Linked DNA regions of Solitalea lacus. The protein of the gene in region 1 interacts with the protein of each later gene in a pairwise test. Links are inferred from orthologs where the notes say so. Each region holds a gene or a part of one and is shown on either strand. Other genes may lie near its edges.

Evidence for each region.
Region 2: the proteins of L2B55_RS10720 (region 1) and topA interact in binary tests that used the Escherichia coli proteins (3 or more experiments, as listed by UniProt). The link is inferred for Solitalea lacus from one-to-one orthologs.

The regions. Positions count from the first base shown.
Region 1 is NZ_CP091740.1:2,523,183-2,534,989, reverse strand. What follows is about bases 4,205-7,115. They hold L2B55_RS10720 (YigZ family protein), read right to left. Parts: upstream 6,012-7,115; coding sequence 5,397-6,011; downstream 4,205-5,396. Other genes in these bases: ribD (bifunctional diaminohydroxyphosphoribosylaminopyrimidine deaminase/5-amino-6-(5-phosphoribosylamino)uracil reductase RibD), read right to left, coding at 6,047-7,102; L2B55_RS10725 (zinc-binding dehydrogenase), read right to left, coding at 4,274-5,272. Also shown: L2B55_RS10745 (bifunctional SulP family inorganic anion transporter/carbonic anhydrase), read left to right, coding at 1-634; pnp (polyribonucleotide nucleotidyltransferase), read right to left, coding at 834-3,026; rpsO (30S ribosomal protein S15), read right to left, coding at 3,240-3,509; L2B55_RS10730 (hypothetical protein), read right to left, coding at 3,610-4,080; prmC (peptide chain release factor N(5)-glutamine methyltransferase), read left to right, coding at 7,184-8,044; L2B55_RS10705 (acyl-CoA thioesterase), read left to right, coding at 8,054-8,632; L2B55_RS10700 (TlpA family protein disulfide reductase), read left to right, coding at 8,635-9,321; L2B55_RS10695 (DUF3307 domain-containing protein), read right to left, coding at 9,368-10,120; L2B55_RS10690 (SatD family protein), read right to left, coding at 10,113-10,748; L2B55_RS10685 (hypothetical protein), read right to left, coding at 10,896-11,351; L2B55_RS10680 (ABC transporter substrate-binding protein), read right to left, coding at 11,381-11,807.
Region 2 is NZ_CP091740.1:1,907,253-1,919,155, forward strand. What follows is about bases 3,437-6,443. They hold topA (type I DNA topoisomerase), read left to right. Parts: upstream 3,437-3,743; coding sequence 3,744-6,143; downstream 6,144-6,443. Other genes in these bases: L2B55_RS08120 (hypothetical protein), read left to right, coding at 6,213-6,443. Also shown: L2B55_RS08100 (TonB family protein), read left to right, coding at 1-1,445; L2B55_RS08105 (GNAT family N-acetyltransferase), read left to right, coding at 1,525-2,088; L2B55_RS08110 (replication-associated recombination protein A), read left to right, coding at 2,148-3,422; more of L2B55_RS08120, read left to right, coding at 6,444-6,617; L2B55_RS08125 (alpha-2-macroglobulin family protein), read left to right, coding at 6,774-11,903. UniProt on the Escherichia coli protein: Releases the supercoiling and torsional tension of DNA, which is introduced during the DNA replication and transcription, by transiently cleaving and rejoining one strand of the DNA duplex.

The DNA.
Region 1 (11,807 bases):
TCAGCAGGTTTTGCAGATCCTGAAAGATGGTAACGAACGATTTGTAAATAACAGTCGTTTAAATAGAAATCACTCCCATTTGGTGCATACTACTTCTCATGGGCAGTACCCACATGCTGTAATTTTAAGCTGTATTGACTCCAGAACTTCATCAGAGGTAATTTTTGATCAAAGTATCGGTGATATTTTCAGTATTCGTATTGCTGGAAATATTGTAAATGATGATATTCTGGGTAGTATGGAGTTTGCTTGTAAAGTTGCAGGTTCAAAAATCATAGTTGTACTGGGTCATACAAATTGCGGAGCTATTAAAGGGGCTTGTGATTGTGTTGATATGGGGAATTTGACAGCTTTACTAAGCAAAGTTAAACCTGCACTAGATGCCGAAATTGTAACAATAAATAACAGAAATTCTAAGAATGTTGATTTTGTTAATAATGTTACCCGCTTAAATGTTTTCACCACCAAGAAGAAAATTCGTCAGATGAGTCCAATTTTGGATGAAATGATTGCTAATGGTGAAATTGCATTGGTAGGTGGATTGTATAATGTAGAAACAGGTAAAGTAATCTTCTACGATCAAGGTTTGCATAATCAAAAAGATACCCCTATTCAAATTTTACAGGAAGCGTAATAAGTGTCAACTTTTATTACTAAAGAGCTTTTAGTTGTGTTAGTTTTTTGGCAGAGGTGCATGAAAATGCACCTTTTGCTTTTTTAGCCTTCATGTTTAGGATATTACATTTACATAAACAATGATATTCCTATCAATCCTATATATAGAAAAAGGCTGCTTCCATATGGAAGCAGCCTTTTTCTATAGCAATCCTAAATTATTGCTCTGATTTAGGTTGACTGTGATTGTTTTCCTTTTTTTCGCCAGCAGGACGTTCTGGACGAGGAATTAATACTTTACGTGAAAGTTTTAATTTGCCTGTTTTCTTGTCGATATCAAGCAATTTTACTTTAATTTTCTCTCCTATTTCCAACACTCCATCCATGGTTTCAAAGCGTTTCCAGTCAATTTCTGAAATATGCAATAGACCATCTTTGCCTGGTAAAATCTCAACAAAAGCACCAAAAGGTTGAATGTTTTTAACAGTACCTTCATATACCTCACCAATTTCAGGAACTGTAGTGATTCCTTTAATTTTTGCGGTAGCTTTATCAACGCTTTCTTTTTCAGTACCAAAAATTTGCACTTTACCGAACTCACCAACCTCTTCAATGTTGATAGTCGCACCGGTTTCACGTTGCATCTCCTGAATTACTTTACCTCCAGGGCCAATCACTGCACCGATGAATTCACGAGGAATTAGCATTTCAATAATACGTGGTGCATGTGGTTTGTAATCTTCACGAGGCTCTGACAGGGTTTTATTCATTTCACCCAAGATATGTAAACGGCCCTCACGAGCTTGGTTTAATGCCTGAGTTAATGTTTCGTAGGATAAACCATCAATTTTAATGTCCATTTGGCAAGCGGTAATACCATTAGCAGTACCGGTTACTTTAAAGTCCATATCACCCAAGTGATCTTCATCACCTAAGATGTCTGATAAAATAGCGAATTTACCGGTTTCACTATCTGAGATTAAACCCATTGCGATACCAGAAACTGAACCTTTAAGCTTAATACCTGCATCTAATAATGCTAAAGTACCAGCACAAACCGTTGCCATTGATGAAGAACCGTTAGATTCTAAAATGTCAGAAACGATACGGATGGTATAAGGATTTTCGCCTTCAACAGGTAATACTTGTTTCAATGCGCGCATGGCAAGGTTACCATGACCCACTTCACGACGACCTGGACCGCGATTAGGGCGAACTTCACCAGTTGAGAAACCTGGGAAATTGTAGTGTAATAAGAATTTGTTGTAACCGAAGAAAATTGCTCCGTCGATCATTTGCTCATCATCTTTAGCACCTAATGTTACAGTTGTTAAAGATTGAGTTTCACCACGTGTGAACACAGCTGAACCGTGTGCAGCAGGTAAATAATCAACTTCTGACCAGATAGGACGAACTTGAGTTACGCTACGACCATCTAAACGAACTCCTTCGTTTAAAATCATATTACGCATTGCTTCTTTTTCGATATCATGGTAGTAACGTTTAATCAACATTAAGGTCACATCATCAAGACCTTCTTCGCCTTTGGCAGCAGTTTCCTTTTCAATAAAGGCATCAAGTACAGCTTTAAAAGCAACACTGCGTTCATCTTTACCGCTACCACCTTTAGCTACTTCGTAAATTTTAGCATAAAGTTCTTCTCTGATACGGTTTTTAAGATCAGCATCATTGTCTTCGTGATTATATTCACGTTTAGGCTTGTTACCTGTTAATTCACGTAATTCTAATTGAGCCTGAACTTGAATTTTGATAGCATTGTGACCAACTTTAATAGCCTCAATCATATCTTGTTCAGAACACTCTTTCATTTCACCTTCCATCATTACGATGTCTTTGGCAGAACCGGCAAGCATGATATCCATATCAGCTAATTCAAGTTCTTTGATGGTAGGGTTTACAACAAATTTACCATCGATACGAGCAACACGAACTTCAGAGATTGGACCATTAAATGGAATATCACTGATAGTGATCGCTGCAGAAGCAGCTAATGCAGCTAATGCATCTGGCATAATATCTTTATCAGCAGAAATTAAGCTGATCATTACCTGAGTATCAGCATGATAATCATCAGGGAACAATGGACGTAGTGCACGGTCAACTAAACGGCTAATTAACACTTCATAGTCAGAAAGACGAGCTTCACGACGTAAAAATCCACCAGGGATACGACCGGCAGATGCATATTTTTCTTGATAATCTACAGACAAAGGTAAAAAGTCGGTTCCCGGCTTTGCCTCTTTTGCTGACACGACAGTAGCCAATAACATGGTATCACCCATTTTTACCACTACACTGCCGTCAGCTTGTTTTGCCAGTTTACCTGTTTCGATTGATACTAGTCTTCCATCACCAATATCAAACGTTTTTGTAATTCCAATTTGCGACATATTTATTTTTCTACAACTTATTTGCGACTAAAAATAAGTAAAACTTCAATACTTATTAGGTTAATCGCGATTTATATTTTTTAGACTTTTTGATTGCTGAGTTTAATGATAAAGAGCTGCGTAATTGGGTTTCTAAGCTCTTAAATCTAAAGGAGAAGTAAAACAAAAAGAGCCGTCAAAATAAAAAGACGGCTCTTTATGATAAATCTTAAACTATTTTCTTAATTCTAGTTCTTTTACAATTGCACGGTAACGAGCAATGTCTTTCTTCATTAGATAATCTAATTGTGAACGACGTTTACCAACTAGTTTCTGAACGGCTAACTGCGTACCAAAGTCTTTTTTATTCTTCTTTAAGTGTTCAGTCAAATGTTTAATACGGTGAGTAAACAACGCAATTTGACCTTCCGCAGAACCAGTATTGGTTTCGCTTTGACCGTGTTTTTTGAAGATTTCTTTTTTTACTTCTGAACTTAAATACATTTCTTGAATGGTATTAAAGCGTTTAACAAAAATTTAATTAAGGCGCAAAGTTACATTTCTTATACAAAAAAAAGAAACGTATATAAATATTTACTTTAAATTACTTAACTAATGGAATGGTACCTGCCAAGTCATACCTAGCTACTGCATCCAGTTTATGCTCGGCCTGAAAATATTTTGTCACAAGTTTTCCTGGTAATTCTTTTTGAAAACGTTTGATGTATTTGTTTTCAAGATCTAAATACTGCTTTTGAATTACTTGATATTGTTTCAGTAGGGTATTGGCCTGACTGTCAGAAATGGAATCGTATGATTTCGCGTAGTCTTCAATCAACTTAATGCTTTTATCATTTAAGCTAATTTTTGCAGCTTGAAACTCTTTGTATAGGGGCCAAAATTTGGCAGACTGGTCTTCGGATAAATTCATTACCTGTGCAATGACGTCCTGTTTCATAGTTTGTAAGGCACTTCTGGTAACTTCAATCTGAGATTTGGTATCCTGTGCATAGCTTTTATGCAATGGAAAAATACTGATAAACAGTATTAAGAGCGAGAACGTAATTTTTTTCATAGTCTATTTATTTAATTATTTAATCTACTTAAAAAACTTTAAAGTTCGATGGTAAATAAATTATGTTTTAATTAGCCAAATAAAATTCTTTTTGCTTATGTAATAAATTGTATATCAGTAATATATATAGATTTACATAAATTGATTCTTTAATTGTTTTCAACCTGTAAATAATTGGGCCCTTTACAGAAGACTACTCTATCTTTATTATAATTTTTCCAAATTGTTCTGCTTTTTTCATCCGGTCAAGAGCGTCATTTGCCTCCTCAAGAGGAAATACTTTATCTATAACCGGTAACAATTTGTGTTGTTCAATAAAGCGAATCATAGAATCGAAATCAGTCTTATTTCCCATTGTTGATCCTAAAATGTTAAGTTGTTTCCAAAAAATGCGTCTTGGATCTAAGTCTTTAATTGTTCCTTTGGTAGCACCATAAAACACGATTCGGCCACCAGGATTAGCTAATTCTACTAACTCCTTAAAACCCTCTCCGGCAGCGCTGTCTACAATCACATCAAAACCACCTGCTAGTTCTTTCAAATCCTGAACCCAATTGGTTGATTTATAGTTTACACCTCCGTAAGCGCCTAAAAACTTGGCATTTTCAATTTTCTCATTAGAGCCTGAGGTAACATAAACCTCACATCCTTCGGCAACGGCAAATTGCATGGCAAACAAAGCCACTCCACCACCTACTCCATTTATCAAAACTCTTTCTCTTGGTTTTAATTGAGCTCTTGTAAATATTGCCCTGAAAGCCGTTAGGCCTGCCAAAGGTATAGCTGCGGCTTCTTCAAAACTTAGATGCGATGGTTTCTTATAGAGATATTCGGCTTTGCAAAGTGCAAATTCAGCCAATGTTCCATTATCGGGTAGACCTAATATTTTAAACTCTTTTGATTGCGCCTTAGGATTATCACCCCAATTGAATGAAGGGTTAATAATAACTTCCCTGTTTAGCCAATCTTTATCAACATTAAGACCAGTTTCAACAACAATGCCGGATCCATCAGAACCCAAAATTATAGGATATTTAATTCCTGAATATAAGCCTTCCTGTATCCATTTATCTCTATGGTTAAAAGCCGCAGCCTTTATCTTTACAAGTACTTCATCGGGCTCTAATACTGGTTTTTCAACTTCCTTTATCGTTAGAGGTTCTTTTAATCCGTTTAATACTAAGGCTTTCATATTAGTTGTTATTTGTTGGATATACGCTGAAGAAATTGATTCTTTACGCATATTGCTCGATTGGGTTTAGGGATATGTTAAAAATGGTTATGAACTTAATAAATTTACGATTTAGAAATTGTAATTATACTGTTCGTAGGTATTGAATCTTAATGCTTTCTATATCCTCTAGTTTACCTATGATTCGATTTATTTCTGATTTTTTTAACTCAAATTCAATAGTACATGAATTATCAAAATGTTGAATTAGAATCACTACGGAATCGTCTTTCATTACTTTCATAACATCATTCATTTGTAGGTATTCAAAATCAATGCGGTAAGTGTCGTTTACTGTTCGCTGAATAACTTTAGTATTGTTTAAGGCCTCAACGGTTGCTGTTTTATAGGCATTAATCAGCCCAGGAACGCCTAATAAGGTTCCTCCAAAATACCGGACTACAAATACAACAATGTTGGTTAAATCTTTTGAAAGTAATACGTTTAAAATAGGTCTTCCGGCAGAACCAGAGGGTTCACCATCATCATTGGCTCTGAAAACCGTTCTGTCTAATCCCAAACGCCAGGCATAGCAATAATGTCGGGCTGTTGGGTGCTCTTTTTTTAGTTTTTGCAGCCATTCTTTTACTTCATCCTCTGTTTTTATGGGATATGCGTATGCAATGAATTTGCTGCCTCTGTCTCGAAAAATCCCTTCCGATGGTAATTCTATAGTTTGATATGTATCTTCAAAAAGCATTAATTATTGGTGATAATGTGTAAGTTTTTAATCGATTAAGACTGTGTGGATTCGTTAAAAATAATCCGAAGTTCATCATTGCCCACGTTTACCTTCGAGATTAATTTACCTGATAAAATTGGGGCTACAATACCATCAGTTAAAACTTTATCTCCAGTAAAAATACGGGCCTCATCCCATAAATTGTATTTAATGAATTGATTTAAAAGATTAGCTCCACCCTCAATAATCACAGATTGAATATCCTGTAAGTATAATTGATACATCATAAACTGGGGTAAATATTCATTAAACTCAAGTTGATTGTAATATATATTGTCAAACACCTTCGTTTTTTGTTCGTTATAAACTATTGTTTTAGCTGATTTATCAAATAGCTTTAAGGTTGAAGGAAGTTTAAGATTTTTATCAACTACAACTCTAATTGGGTTCCTGCCAATCCATTCTCTTACTGTAAGTTGTGGGTCGTCAATTAAAGCAGTTCTTGAACCAATTAAAATGGCATCTTCCTCGCTACGCCATTTATGAACAAGTTCCATAGCTCGCTTGCCTGTAATCCAAAACTGAGAGCCATCTTTAGGAGCAAAGTAACCATTGGAAGTTTGGGCCCATTTCAGGATAATGTAAGGACGTTTTTGTTTTTGTGAAGTAATAAATCGTTTATTTAACGATAAACAATCCTTCTCTAAAATACCTGATATTACTTCTATGCCATGGCTTTTTAGTTTTTCAATTCCTTTTCCGCTTACTTTTTCAAATGGATCAATACAACCCACAACCACGCGCGGAATTTGGTGTTTGACAATCAAATCAGCGCAGGGTGGAGTTTTGCCATAATGAGAACAAGGTTCTAAACTTACATAAATGGTTGATTGTTTAAGTAATTCAGAAGCATTGCTATATTGCTTAAGTACGGCATTTATAGCATTCACTTCAGCATGTGCCTGTCCAAATTTTTCATGAAAGCCTTCACCAATAATTTTTCCATCACACACGATTACCGATCCAACCATAGGGTTCGGACTTACATTTCCCTGTCCGGTTTGCGCAAGTTCAATACAGCGCTTAATATAAAGTTGATGTTCATTCATGCAGACTGCAAAAATAAGAAACTTGATAATACTCTATCGGTTTAGGCGAAATTATGATTTAGGGAATGTTAACTTTGCTTTATGCCAACAGTAAAAGACTTTGAAAGTCATCTTAGCCAAAAATTAGTTGATTTATACGATACGGTAGAGGCTAAAAGTATCTCACAATTAGTGTTAATGCACGTATTGAATGTGAATAAGACTCAGCTGTCTATGAAGGGTCTAAGAGAACTTAATGTACAGGAAATTATCTCTTTAGAGATGATACTTGAAGAGCTACTTTCAGCAAAACCGGTACAATATGTTTTGGGTGAAACTGAATTTTATGGTTGTAGAATTAAGGTGAACGAACACGTACTAATTCCTCGTCAGGAAACAGAAGAATTGGTGCATTGGATATTGGCCGATTTAAAATACAATAAAGCTGGTGATTTAAACATCTTAGATATTTGTACGGGTAGCGGCTGTATTCCAATCGCTTTAAAGAAGAATTTACCTAATGCTAAATTAAGTGGACTGGATATCTCTTATAACGCATTGGAAACGGCAACACAAAACGCAGTACTAAATAAAGCGGAAGTGCAGTTTTATTATCAGGATATACTAAATGCCGAAGCTTCGACCCCAAACTCCTTTGACATTATTGTTAGTAATCCTCCGTATGTAAGAGAGCTAGAAAAGGAGAAAATGCATAAGAATGTATTGGATTTTGAACCTCACCTGGCTTTGTTTGTAACAGATAACAACCCATTGATTTTTTATAAGGCCATAGCCGATTATGCTTCTAAATACTTAAAAAAAGGTGGTAGCCTTTACTTTGAGATAAATGAAGTGCTTGGTTCAGAAACTAAAGCTGTTATGGAAGCCGCAGGTTTTTATAATGTTGAAGTAAGAAAAGACCTGTACGATAAAGACAGAATGATAAAAGGAATTTTAAAATAACACATCCTAATGAAACCAAACAATCCTAAAGAGTTTTATTCAGTTAAACATTCTCAAACAACAATTACAGAATTGATGATCCCATCTTACGCTAATTTTGGAGGGAAAATTCATGGTGGGATATTGCTTTCATTGATGGATAAAGTTGCTTATGCTTGCGCTTCCCGTCATGCAGGTACTTATTGTGTAACAGTTTCGGTTGATGAAGTTAACTTCTTGGCGCCTGTTGAGGTGGGTGATCTCGTGTCAATGCATGCTTCTGTTAATTATGTGGGTAATACCTCTTTGGTTGTGGGGATAAGAGTTGAAAGTGAAAATGTAAAAACACGTGAGGTGAAACACACAAATACCTCCTATTTTACAATGGTAGCTAAAGATGAGGATACTAATAAACCTAAGCAGGTGCCAGGACTGATATTGGAAAACCATGTGCAATTACGACGTTTTATTGAAGCAATTAAAAGAAGGGAAATAAAAAAGCGTTATGCTCATGAGTTTGATAATATAAAGGCTTTCGAAAATCTGGATGATGAAATTAGTCTTTTGGATAATGAACGCTGTATTTTAGATCTTAACCACGCAAAATAATAATGAGAACATTATTGTTGATGCTTTTGTTGGTGCCGATTTTAAGTTGCGGGCAACAAAAGAAACAGGAGATTATAATAAAAGACGCTAATAATAAGGTTATTTCTTATGATGAAATGAGTTACTTATTGTTGACAGGTGATTATAAAATGCAGAACGTTCAAAATGATGCAGGCGAGTTTACTGAAATTAAATTGCAGAAAAACTCGCTGGAGGAAAAAGACGCAGCATTAACAGCCATAATGACTCCCAATCGCTTTTTCACAAAGGATGTTCGGGTTCCGAATTTTCAGTTTACAACGCTAGATGGAAAATCCTTAAGTTTTGAACAGTTGAAAGGAAAGGTAATTGTTGTAAACTTTTGGTTTACAACCTGTGCACCTTGTTTAAAGGAATTACCCGAATTGAACGAAATAGCTGAATATTATAAACAGAATCCGAATGTGGTTTTTCTGGCTTTTTCAACAGATAAAAAAGAAAAGGTCGAACTGTTTTTAGCAAAGAGGGAATTTAATTACCAGCAAGTTGTTGATGCGGAGAAGCAGATTGAAGAGTTAGAAATAGGCACTTTTCCAACTAACCTCATTATTACTCCTCAAGGTAAAACTCAATTCATTGTCGGTGGTTTCATCCCTCCTATTAAATCAATTTTGATGTATCAAATTGATAAAGCGTTAAGAATTAAATAGTTCTAATTTTTTATTTAAAGTAATTAAATAGATAGAATACTTGATTTTATTTTAAAAGTAGGTTTATAGCCACTCCTATTAGTATACTTAATGAAAAGCTGATTAATGTGCCAATAAGCACATATTCGGTTTGTTTTCGAGCTTTGTTCTTATCGGTATCCTGATCACTGTAACGCAATATCGATTTGGCAGCAATCAGAAATCCTATGCCTTCGAATTGTTGCATTAACAAAAAAGTAAGCACCATAATACGCTCAAAAATACCGATCCACTTACCGGCATTTTCCAAACTTGCCAGGTCATCATTGATTTTTTCGCGCCAGTGCTTTGTAGCTATATTAATGATGATGCCCAGTGGCCATATCACCATTAGGTAAGCAGCAAGGATTAGTATGATTTTAAAATTACTTAACTGTTGTATGATGATGTTGATGAATAATCCCCAACCTTTAATTAACCAAAGCCAAACAATTAGAATAACAACAAGGTGAAGTAGTTGGTCAATAAGGAAGATTGATAAGCTGTATTTGTGTTGGCGAACCTTCCAGTAATCAATTAAGGTATGTGAAATGGCTAAAATAATTCCTGCGGTTACTACCTTTCCTCCTAATGTTACCAATAAAAGAACAGAGATTAGTCCTGAAAGAAATCCATGTAAATATAAAAAGCCTGTTGAGGCTTTAATGCTTTGTTTATGTTGTACCCATTTTTTGGGTTGAAAAACGAAATCAACCAATAGGTGTGCAATTAATAATCTAACTAAAATAGACCCTTGTTCATAGGTAAATAAATCATGCATTGGATTTAGTTTTTGCTTGTATAATTGTTTGGTAGCGGTTTAATACAGTCTGTAAAGCATCAAATTCAGCTAATTTTAGGCGATTGTTTACCGAGGCTTGTGAAATCCCAAGCTTTTGGGCTATGGCCATTTGGTTAAACCCATTTAAACGTTCCCAGATAACTTCTGCTTGCGCCAATGTCCATTTATTGATAATTACGTCGAGTAATATGCAAAGTACTTGCATTTCGGCATTAATCTCCTCCCAAGGACTTTTAAATAATAACCTTTTAGAGCTTTTTTCATCCAGAAGTTGACCTGAGTTTCGGAAAGCCTCCCCGTCTGATTCTTCAATGGTCTCAGCTTTGAGGCTAACGCCTCCCAGTCCAATAGCCATTCGTGCATCAAAACACACCGAGCGTGATGATGTGTTTGTTTTTAGAAGATAAGCGCGAGTTTTAATACATTGTTCTAAGGCTAGCCAAGGTTTCTCACTTAAACCTTGAAAGGCATCTCCCCTGAAAATATGAAATTCAATTCCGTCGATTTGGCTTGATAATCCTTTTAGTGTATTCAATAAAAGTTCCCTGTCGGCTTTATCCAAACTAGTTGAATTTACAATATCTGCTGTTAGTACTGCATAAATCATCACTCTAATATAGATTAATTAATCTATAAAGTAAAATTATAGTCTAATTAAACTATAATTAATTATTATAGACTTAATAATCTATAATTTAAAGGTTTTATGAAGAGGAAGAAATGCTTAACAGAACAAATACCGTTGATATTTAGTTTATTCCAATGTTAATCTACTATCATTTGCAATGTCTGTTCTTTTATCAAAATGAAAATCAACATACTTTGCTTCATCTTTAATACCTTTAATGTTTATTTTAACTCTACCCATTTCAAGGTTGTTTTTATCAAATGCTTTTGCAGTTATAGTCCCTTTATAATTTTCATTAAATATTAAATAGGCAGTTAAAATATTGTCAATATTAGATGAATCACCGGAAACAGTCATTTTGCCAAAATCAATACCAACCTTTTTTAACCTAGCATTTATTTCAATTTTAGGTTCAACAGCTTTTTCTACACCTGTTTTTACACCACTACTAAACTCTCCCAAAGCCTGCCCTGCAACGTCTCCTGTTTTATTTATTTTTTCCTTAATCTTATCTGTAGTACAAGAGTTAAAGATTATAAATGAAATGCTAAATAGTAAATAGTGTAGGTTCAACTTTTTCATATTTCGTTTAATTGTCCTTGTATTAAAGTTTACTTTACCTCCTCAAACCCTTCACCCACTTTAATTCCGAATTTGGAAGCAACAGTTGGGTTATATACACGCTTACGAACTTTCACCACTTCAGGTTTGAGATTACTTGTTTTAGGATCTTTTAAATAAGCAACGGCTTGCTCACCCGATTGATACCCCCATTGATACAAATCTGCTCCAAAGGCTGCAACAGCACCACGTTTAACCAAGCCGGCTTCACTAGTAAATACTGGAACATTGGCTTTGTCACAACTTTTTACAATGGTTTCAAAGGAAGCAAACACAGTATTGTCGGGTAAGGCAAAAAAGGCATCCACCTTCTTAGACAATAATGATTCAACAACCAATTGGGTTTCAGCAGAGCTATTTACAGGCAAAACTACCAATTCCATTCCCGAAGCTTTTGATTGTTTAACAATACTATTG
Region 2 (11,903 bases), 620 kb from region 1 along the record:
TAACTTTTTCACAAACACGCATATTTAATCCCTCTGAAGTCGATTCCATAGTTCAACCATTTGGTGGTTGGGAAAAGTTCAAATTATATCTCGATGTTAATATGATGTATCCTCATCGAGCCTTGGTTGAAAAAAAATCAGGTACTGTGACACTTCAAGTAGTTATTAATAAGAACGGAGAATCCGGTGAAGTTAAAATAGTCACTGGGATAGATCCCTTGTGTGACCAAGAAGCAAAAAGGTTGGTATCATTATTTAAAGCATGGAAACCTGCTGTGAAAAATGGTGAGACAGTATGTCAATCAGTTCCTGTTTCGGTAGAATTCACCTTGCCTCAGAATGAAGATTTTCACTTTAAGGATTATATTCTAACCTATCTGGATGATAAGTTGCAATTTACTAGAGACACAGTAAATGCAAGCTATCGTTGGGTTAAACCTGTTGATGGTTTAGGGACTTATAATGCTGATCAATATTTACTGAATCTTAAAAATAGAGAAGTGGATATTTTCACTTATAGGAAAACTCTTTTTAAGAGAATTAAAGGTACAACAATTAATGGGACTACTCAGTTGGTACTTGCAAGAGATGTCGATAGTGCATCTGAATATAAAATTTCTTTTAAGCCTGATAGTAAAAAGTGGGTGAATGCTTCTTGTGAAAGTTCAACTTTTACTATTGATGGAAAGCTTATTTCAACAGAATGGCCCAATGGCGGCCCTAGAATTGAGTATTATTCAAATGGGTTGGTCTCATCTGTTACAAATTATAACAAGGGCACTGCCACAACCTACTCTTGGTATGATAACGGGCAATTTGAATCTATTATTCAAAATAAACAAAGTTATCAGTCAAGAATATTGATTGAGTATTGGAAGAAAACTGGAAAGAAAACAATAGCTAATGGAGCCGGGCTTTTAGAAGAAGTGCTTAGTAACTCGCTGATTATTGGTTCATATGATTCAGGCAAAAAGCAAGGAGAGTTTAAAGAATATCAATTAGATAACAAAGAGTTGCTTTTTGTAGAAAATTTCAGCAAAGGAGAATTGATAGATGGGTTTAACGTGAAAAAAAATATAAAATATACTGCAGCTGTAACTTTTCCAGAATTCCAAGGCGGGATGAATAATATGTCAAAATTTCTTCTCAGCAACCTAACTTACCCAAATTGGGCTCGTACGAATAATATTCAAGGAAAGGTTTTGGTGACTTTTATTGTGAGTAAAGAGGGAAATATAGAAGAGGCAGAAGTAAAAAAAGGAATTGGTTTCGGATGCGATGAAGAAGCGATTCGTGTTGTGAAATTAATGAATGGAAAATGGAACCCGGGGATAATTAGAGGAGAACCTGCAAGAGTTCAGTTCTCTTTACCAATCAACTTTAGTTTGAGTAAAACAGCGAATAATTCACCTTTATTAAGCTTCCCTGAAAGCTCCCGTTTTTGATTGTTTTTTGGGTAAAAAAAATCATATTTAGTATTTTATGCTATGAATCGTCACCAAGAGTGACCCATATTTCAAAACCATGAAGGAGCTAACATTTCAAGAACTCTCAATCCATAACTGGTCTCATTTTGAAAACTTAATGGGACAAAAGGGAGGTTGCGCGGGATGTTGGTGTATGTGGTATCGATTATCATCCAAAGAATTTAATGAAAATAAGTATGAGGGGAACAAGTTAAAAATGCATTCATTGGTAAATGCCGGAAAATTTATTGGATTAATGGCATTTGTTGAAAACGTACCTGTTGCATGGATAGCCTTGGCTCCCCGTGAAGATTATTATAGAATTGAAAAATCTAAAAGTTTAGCAAGGCTCGATGATAAGCCTGTTTGGTCAATCACTTGTTTTTTTGTTAAGAAAGATTACAGAAGATTGGGGATTTCAAAAAAGCTTATTCATGGGGCAATTGTCTTTGCTAAATCAAAAGGAATAAAAACTTTGGAAGCTTATCCTTCTATTCCATATGCTGTTAAATCGGCAGATGCTTTTTTGTGGGGAGGTATTTTAACGGCCTTCCTCGCTAATAGTTTTCAGATAGCTAAGTATAATGGTAAAAGCAAAGCTATTGTTAGACTGGATGTATAATTTATTTCCTAAATTTATTAGCAAAATAAATATTTTTGCTTGATAGATTTTCACGAAAAATGATACAACCTCTTGCCGAGCGCCTTCGCCCTAAAACTTTAGATGATTATATCAGCCAATCTCATTTAGTTGGCAGTGAAGGTGTTTTGCGTAAAATGCTGGCCATGGATTCTTTTCCATCCATGATTTTCTGGGGCCCTCCGGGTACAGGAAAAACTACCTTAGCATTAATTATTGCTAATGTAGCTAAACGGCCATTTTATCAGCTCAGTGCTATAAATGCAGGTGTAAAGGATGTTCGGGAGGTGATAGACAGTGCTTCCTCGAGTAGGGGCATGTTTGCACAACGTCCAATATTGTTTATTGACGAGATTCATCGATTCAGTAAATCACAACAAGACTCCTTATTAGGTGCGGTAGAAAAAGGCTTGGTTACCTTAATAGGCGCAACTACAGAAAATCCTAGTTTTGAAGTGATTCCGGCTCTGTTGTCTCGTTGTCAGATTTATATTCTCAATCATTTTGCTAAGGCTGATCTGGATTTACTATTGCAAAAAGCCATAACCACAGATGAGATTCTGGCCAAGAGGAACATCGAAATCATGGAGTCAGATGCGTTGATCCGAATTTCGGGAGGTGATGCTAGAAAATTATTAAATACATTAGAATTGGTGGCTGCCGGCTCTACAGATAACCCCTTAGTGATTACCAACGAGCTGGTGGCAACAATGGCTCAAAAGAATGGCGCCTTTTATGATAAGTCGGGAGAACAGCATTACGATATTATTTCCGCCTTTATCAAATCCATTCGAGGTAGTGATCCCAATGGTGCTGTTTATTGGTTGGCCCGAATGATTGAAGGTGGTGAAGACCTTAAATTTATTGCCCGCAGGATGCTGATCTCAGCTTCTGAAGATATTGGTAATGCCAATCCAACTGCTTTGGTTATTGCTAATAACACATTTCAGGCAGTACAAACTATTGGTTATCCTGAAAGCCGGATCATTTTAAGTCAGTGCGCTGTGTACCTGGCAACATCACCCAAAAGCAATGCTTCATACTTAGCTATAGGTAAAGCCCAGCAACTGGTAAAGCAAACAGGAGATTTGCCGGTGCCATTACATTTGCGCAATGCACCAACCAAGTTGATGAAGGAACTTAACTATGGGAAGGACTACCTTTACTCACACGATTATGAAGGTAATTTTGTTGAACAGGAATTTTTGCCGGACGAGCTTAGCGGACAGAAAATTTATGATCCAGGAGATAATTCCAAAGAGGCACAATATCGTCAGTTTTTAAAAGCCAGGTGGAAGGATAAATACAGTTATTAATTCAACCGGCCTATGTAATTGTACAATTGATTAAGCATAAATTGGTCTGAATTAATCTTGGTCAAAAAAGAGAATCATTTTTTACAGTGTTAATAATGAGTTGAATATTTGTCTTAGCTTTGGTTACACCAATAAAAATGTAGCAACTGGCACGAAAATAGTTAAGCCCGTTACAAAAATCTACACTACCCAAACAAAAGTTAAGTTTCTTGCTATCAGTTTATAAATGGGTATCATTTAAGCACTGAAAGATAAATCCCTTTTTTATTGTTTGTAGGTATTATAAAGAATTTAGTTTATTTGCGAAAAATTTGACTTTCTATGGCCAAAAATTTGTTAATCGTTGAGTCACCGGCTAAAGCCAAAACCATTGAAGGATACTTGGGCAAGGATTTTCTTGTCAAGTCAAGCTTTGGTCATATACGTGATTTGGCTAAGGGTGATGATGCGATTGATGTGAACAACAACTTTGCACAAAAGTATGAGGTGCCCGATGATAAGCGTGCAGTTGTTTCTGAATTAAAAAAATTAGCCAAAGAAGCCGAGACGGTTTGGTTGGCATCCGATGAAGACCGTGAGGGAGAGGCCATTTCCTGGCACTTGCTGCAGGCATTAAATTTGGATGAATCCAAAACCAAACGTATTGTTTTTCATGAAATTACCAAGCCTGCAATTTTAAAGGCTATTGATAATCCTCGTGGTATTGATTACGGGTTGGTTTATGCTCAACAAGCCCGTCGTGTGCTAGACCGTCTGGTGGGTTTCGAACTTTCTCCTATTCTTTGGAAAAAGGTAAAGCCTTCCTTATCAGCTGGTCGTGTGCAGTCTGTGGCTGTTCGACTTATTGTTGAACGTGAACGTGAAATCAATCATTTTAAAGCTGAAGCTCAGTTTAAGATTACGGCTTTGTTTTCTACGGATGGTAAAAAAGGAAATTTAAAAGCCGAATTACCTCAACGTTTCAAAACGGCAGAAGAAGGTGAACAGTTTTTGAAAGACTGTTTAGGTGCTGATTTCAAAGTAAATGGTTTAGAAGTTAAGCCTGCGAAACGTACGCCTGCACCTCCATTTACCACTTCTACACTGCAACAAGAGGCATCCCGCAAATTAGGGTTCTCCGTTAGCAGAACCATGCAAATTGCCCAGCGTTTGTACGAGGCCGGAAAGATCACCTATATGCGTACTGATTCGGTAAATTTATCGGACACAGCGTTAAGTGCTGCAGAGAATGAGATTAAAACTGCTTATGGCAGCCAATATCATCATCATCGTAAATATAAAACTAAAACTACCGGCGCTCAGGAAGCTCACGAAGCTATACGTCCGACGTATTTTAATGATCATACTATTGATGGTGAACCGGCTGAACGTCGTTTATATGAATTAATCTGGAAGCGAGCAATTGCTTCACAAATGAGTGATGCCGCTTTTGAACGCACCAATGTTAAAATTGGAGTTTCTACTCGTCAGGAAGAATTTCAGGCGCAAGGAGAGGTGTTAAAGTTTGATGGTTTCCTTAAAGTTTACATGGAATCTCGTGACGAGGAAGATGCAAACGATGACGAAAATACATCAATATTGCCTCCATTGTCTGTAAACCAACCGCTTGAGCTTTTGGAAATGATAGCCGCAGAGCGTTTTTCTCGCCCTTCAGCACGTTATACAGAGGCAAGTTTGGTGAAAAAGCTGGAAGAGCTTGGTATCGGTCGTCCTTCAACCTATGCGCCTACCATTTCTACTATACAGAAGCGCGGTTACGTAATTAAGGAGGATCGTGATGGAAAGCAGCGCAATTATCAACTGCTTACCCTCAAAGACGGGAAAATTGAAAAGAAAATCGAGTCAGAAACTTATGGTAATGAGAAGGCCAAATTGTTCCCTAGTGATATAGGCGCTTTGGTAAACGATTTCTTGGTTCAATATTTTGATAAAGTTGTTGATTATAACTTTACAGCTACGGTTGAGAAGGAGTTTGACGAGATTGCTCACGGTATGAAAGAATGGACAGAAATGATTCGTTCTTTCTATAATCCTTTTCATCAAGATGTAGAAAATACTATTAAAACAGCCGATCGTGTGCGTGCTGACCGTGATTTAGGATTAGACCCTGAAAGCGGAAAAAGGGTTTCGGTTCGTATCGGTCGTTATGGGCCGTTTGTCCAGATAGGTGAATCGGATGATGAGGAAAAGCCGAAATATGCAAGTCTGAAAGCCGGTCAAATGATTGAGACAATTACCCTTGATGAAGCGCTTGAGCTATTTAGGTTGCCTAAAAAGGTAGGCGTGTTTGAAGACAAGGAAATGACTGTGGCAATCGGTCGTTTTGGACCGTATATTCGTCATAATAATGCTTTTTATTCGTTAACAAAAGAGGATGATCCATTCACGATAGATGAAGCAAGGGCTATTGAATTGATTTTGGCTAAGCGTGAAAAGGACGCTAATAAGTTGATTAAAGCGTTTGATGAAGACGAAAATGTAAAAGTGTTAAATGGACGTTGGGGGCCTTACATTGCTTTCGGTAAACAAAACGTGAAAATTCCGAAAGGAACCGATCCTGCATCCTTAACATTCGAACAATGTAAAGAGCTTGCGGACAAAGATGCTTCAGCTGATAAATCAAAAACTAGAAAAGCTCCTGCAAAAACTACTGCGGCCAAAGCTACAACAGTAAAAAAAGCTCCGGCAAAGAAAACGACAACAAAAAAGTCGAGTAAGTAATTATACTATCAGAAAAGTCCATGGTCCATTGTCTGTGGTCCATGGACTTTTTTATAAAGCCAATAAACAATGAAAAAAGACCTTCCTGAAAATATTGTAGAAGACGTAGCAATTGTGGTTGCTTTGGAAAATGAGTCAGCTGAAGGACGCAGTTGGAATGTGTACCTGCTTAACCTTAAGAACTCTCCGATAGAAACCGTTTTGGTTAATTCAAAAGGTTATGGTAAACATGATGGAAAGGATGTTAAAACAACACTTTTACGTCACGTAATTGGAAACGTAGATAGTAAAGATTACGCCAAAATTGAAGCCATTGATGAGCAGGTTTTTGGTTTAACTAATGAGTATTGGTTGAGCTTTTATCACAATGGCATCATGTATGACAAAAAATATATTTTCTTGCCTGAAAGTATTATCGAAGATAACTTTGTTAAGCTCCCTTTGATTGATAAGATTGGAGTAATGATTAGATAAAGCTTTTATGGATAATTAGTTAATCCTAAAGTATTTAGCCCGTGTTAAGCAAGGGCTGTTTTTTTGGCTGAAACCAAAAGTTGCAATAAATAGTCTACTCGTTCTTAACTTTTTGTTTTTTTTCTCAATTTTAAGGCATATTCTTATCACATACCTATGAGCCTTAAGATCGATCCGTCAAAACGTAAAGTATTATTCATATTTCTCTCATTCTTTTTAGTTACAGTAACTGCCAGTTATTGGTTTGTTTCATGTAAGAAATTTACCGCTAAGCAACCTGACGCAGCTTACAATGAATTTATTGAAGCGTATACCAGTGGCGTAATTTCGAAGCAGAGCACCATTAAAATTCAGTTGGCCTCACAAACAGAAACTTTGCATGCTGCAGATGAGCCTTTAGGTGATGGAATCATACAAATTAGTCCTGCAATTAAAGGTAAGGCGTTTTGGGTTGATGCCCGAACTGTTGAGTTCAGGCCGGAAGAGGATATGAAACCGGATCAGGCATATGAGGTTAAATTCAATCTGAAAAAGGTTACTAATGTGCCGGTAGAGCTAGCTGATTTTGAATTTGGTTTTTCTACAATTAAGCCGTCCTTTTCTATTGATTATAATGGGTTTAAAGCAGTTGATAACTCGTTTGAGTTGATGAGTTACTCTGGAGTTATCTATACCGCTGATGCTGAAGATCCGGAAAAAGTAGAACAAATAATTTCTTCATCATTAGCAGGAAAAGATAAATTGATAAAATGGACGCATGAAAATGAGCTAAGGACACATCGATTTATAATTGACAGCTTACACAAAGCAAATACTGAAGAAATATTAGTTATAAAAGGTTCAGGAAGCCCGCTTGATATAGATAAGGTCGTTGGACAACAAGCAAGTCTTCCGGCTTTAAACGATTTTAAGGTTTTAAATGTAGGAGCAATTAATGATCCCGAACAATATGTTTTGGTTCAGTTCTCAGAGCCTTTGTCTATTAGTCAAAGTTTAGAAGGATTGATTTCAGTTGCACAGATTACCGATTTGCGGTACACAATTTCAGGAAGTGAGGTCAAAGTTTATGCTCCTGACTATTTAAATGAAAGTTATACTGTTAATGTAGCTGCCGGCATCAAAAATGCAAATGATGCTGATTTAACACGATCAATGACAGCTAATGTGTTTTTTGAAAATCGTTTACCTTCAGTTGAAATTCCTGGTAAAGGCGTAATAATGCCAACTGGTGGAAAACTTGTAATGCCGTTCATTGCATCAAACCTTAACGCAGTAGATGTAACCATCATCAAAATTTACGAAAACAACATACCGCAATATTTGCAGCAAAATGATCTAAATGGGGAATCTGACCTGAGGAGAGTTGCTAAACCTGTTGCACAAAAGACTATTCGACTTGATACTGATAAAGGCATCCAACTGAATAAAAAGAATCGATTTGCTCTTGATCTGGATAAGTTGATCAGAACGGAACCAGGAGCTATTTATCGTATTACTATTGGTTTTAGAAGGGAATATGCGCTACGTACATGTGAGCATGATTCAACGGAAACTGTAAATGAGGAACGGGAATATTACGGTGATAAGATAGATGAGGACGATGATTTTTGGAATCGATACGATTCTTATTATCCATATGGTTACAGTTGGGATGAAAGAGAAGATCCTTGTAAGCTGTCATACTACAATAAACAACGTTGGGCAGTACGGAATGTGCTGGCCTCAAACTTAGGTATTATTGCTAAACGCGGTAATGATAATAGTATGTTGGTGGCAGTTACAGATTTGTTATCCACTAAATCAATTTCAGGGGCTGAAGTGCAGGTACTCGATTATCAGCGCCAGGTTTTGGGTACGGGAAAAACCGATAAAGAAGGTTTAGTCAGACTTGAGCTGCCTCGTCAACCATTTTTGTTATTAGCCAAAAGTGGCCAACAGCGCGGGTACTTAAAGTTGGATGACGGAAGCTCTTTACCGATCAGTAAGTTTAATTTAGGTGGTGATGAAGTACAAAAAGGGATAAAAGGTTTTATTTATGGAGAAAGAGGCGTTTGGCGTCCGGGGGATTCTATTTATGTAACCTTTATTCTGGAAGATCTAGAAAACAAGCTTCCCAAGGGGCATCCGGTAAGTTTTGAACTGTATAATCCTAAAGGGCAATTGTATAAAAAAGTAGTGAAATCACAGTCGGTAAATGGATTTTATTCATTCCCAACAGCTACTGAACCTAATTCACCAACTGGGAACTGGCAGGCGAAAGTAAAGGTGGGGGGAGCAACATTTCAAAAAGTTATTCGTGTTGAAACCATCATGCCGAATCGCTTAAAAATCAATCTTGATTTTGGTAAAAAGGAATTAAGCAAAGGTGATAATCCAGTAGGGATGCTAAATGCTAAATGGTTGTTTGGAGGTACAGCCCGAAGTTTAAAGGCTAAAGTTGATATTTCATTATCAGCTGCACAACCATCTTTCAAAGGTTTTTCTGATTATGTTTTTCAGAATCCTGTTTCAAGTTTTTCTACTGAAAATAAAACAATTTTTGATGGGCAACTTGATGAAAACGGAAAAGCAACAGTAAAAGCAGTCATTTCCGTAGATAAAATGGCTCCGGGTATGCTTAATGCTAATTTTCTGGTTAAAGTTTTTGAACCCGGCGGCAATTTCAGTATTGATAATTTCACACTTCCTTATCATGTATACAGTTCGTACGTGGGTATGAAAACGCCTCCAGGTGACGAATATACAGGCATGTTACCTACTGGGAAAAATGTTCCGGTAGATATTGCCAACGTAACAACGACCGGGGGCTTAATTGGAGGAACACGACAGGTTGAAGTTGAGTTATTTAAAATTCAATGGAAATGGTGGTGGGACGAAAGCAATGATGACTTCAGTAATTTCACCCAGGATGAATACAACAAGTTTATCAGCAGAGAAACCGTCACTCTTAACAACGGACGTGCCACGTGGAACCTTAAAGTAAATGACGATGAGTGGGGACGGTATTTAATACGATTGAGGGATGTTGCAAGCGGTCATGTTACCGGTCAGGTTGTTTACCTTGATAATCCATATTGGAGCTCACGGACAGATGAAAGCGGTGCTACTGCTGCTACTATGCTAAACTTTAACAGTGATAAAGAAAAGTATAATGTTGGAGAAGAGGTAAAGTTAACTATCCCATCAGCTCAAGGAGGGAGAGCTTTGATTAGCATTGAATCGGGTAGCAAAGTGATAAAAACGTATTGGGTTGATGCACAAAAAGGCGAAACACATTTCAAGTTTAAAGCAGAAAGTAACATGTCGCCGAATGTATTTGTAAACATTACTTTGTTGCAACCGCATTCACAAACTGTAAATGATAAGCCTATACGCATGTATGGAGCTATTCCTATTTCGGTGGAAGATAAAAATACCATCCTGAAACCAATACTTAAAATTCCTTCATCCATCAGGCCGGAAAGCGAAGTGAAGTTTTCTGTTTCGGAAGCAACAGGCAAAGAAATGACTTATACCGTAGCCTTGGTTGACGAAGGTTTGTTAGATATTACCCGTTTTAAAACACCTGATCCTTACTCGGTATTTTATGCCCGTGAAGCTTTGGGTGTTAAAACATGGGATATGTTTGACTATGTAATTGGTGCCTGGGGAGGTGAATTGGAACGTATTCTAAGCATCGGCGGTGACCAGAACGGCGGCAAAGCAGCTGCGGCTAACAGGGCTAACAGATTTAAACCAGTTGTGAAGTTTTTAGGGCCATTTGTGTTGAAAGGAAAAGGTGTCAACAATCATTCTGTCAAGCTTCCTCCTTATATCGGCTCGGTAAAAGTGATGCTTATTGCAGGACAAAAGAGGGCTTATGGTTTCGCAGAGCAGGTTGTTGCCGTTAAAAAGCCATTGATGCTATTGGCCACTTTGCCAAGAGTATTGAGCCCTGGTGAATCGTTTAAACTGCCTGTTAGTGTGTTTGCCATGGAAAAGAACATTCACACTGTCGCTGTTTCATTGCAAAGCAATCCGTTTTTAGAAGTTATTGGTGGAAATGCAAAAGCGGCGAATTTCAGTCAGCCGGGTGAGCAAATGGTTTATTTTGATGTACGTGTAAAACAAATAACAGGGGTTGCCAAGGTAAAAGTTACAGCTCAGAGTGGCGCTGAGAAATCAGAAGAAACTGTAGAAATAGATGTACGGAATCCGAATAATACTATCACCCAAGTACAGCAAGCTACTCTTATGCCAGGTAAGTCGGTTTCTCTGCCTGTAAAGATGATTGGAATGTTAAGCACCGCTAAAGGAACTCTGGAAGTTTCAAATATACCACCGATTAACCTGGCTAAACGTTTAAGCTATTTGATGCAGTATCCGCATGGTTGTGTTGAACAAACGGTTTCTTCTGTATTTCCACAGTTAACCTTAGACCAGTTAATGGATTTGAACGATCACCGCAAAGCAGAAATCGACAGAAATATTAAAGCGGCTATTAATCGCTTGAAAGGATTTCAAACCTCAGATGGAGGTTTTGGTTATTGGCCGGGTGATTCACAGCCTGATGAATGGGGAACAAACTATGCAGGCCATTTTATTTTAGAAGCGCAGGAGCGTGGTTATACTTTGCCGCCTTCAATGCTGCAGCAATGGAAAAAATTCCAAAAGTACAAAGCAATTGCCTGGACACCAACAACTGATAATTTTTATGGAGGAGACCTTTCTCAAGCCTATCGATTATACTTGTTAGCCTTGGTAAAAGCGCCTGAAATTGGAGCAATGAATCGCTTGAAAGCATTTAAATACTTGTCAAATGAAGCTAAATGGCGTTTGGCTGCTGCATATCAACTGGCCGGACAAGAGGAAACCGCTCAAAGCTTGATCCGTGGACTAAGTACTTCGGTGAAAAAATATAAGCAATTAGGAGGTACTTTTGGTTCCGATTTACGAGACCAAGCCATGATTTTGGAAACTCTTTCATTATTGGGAGAAAAGCAAAAGGCCAGTGCATTAGTACAAACCGTTGCGGCCAAACTTTCACAAGAAGATTGGTACAGTACGCAAACAACTGCTTACTCATTAATTGCTATAGCCAATTATTGCGGGTCTAACAAAGGATCAAAGATGAGCTATTCCTATTTGATAAATGGCGCAAGTGCTGTGGTAAATTCTTCATCAGTTGTTTCGCAAATTAACTTGAACAAGAACGGAACCGTTAATTTACAAAATAAAGGAACCAATATTTTATACGTTAGGGTGATTACTAGCGGAAAACCTTTGGTAGGCGAACAAGTTGAAGAG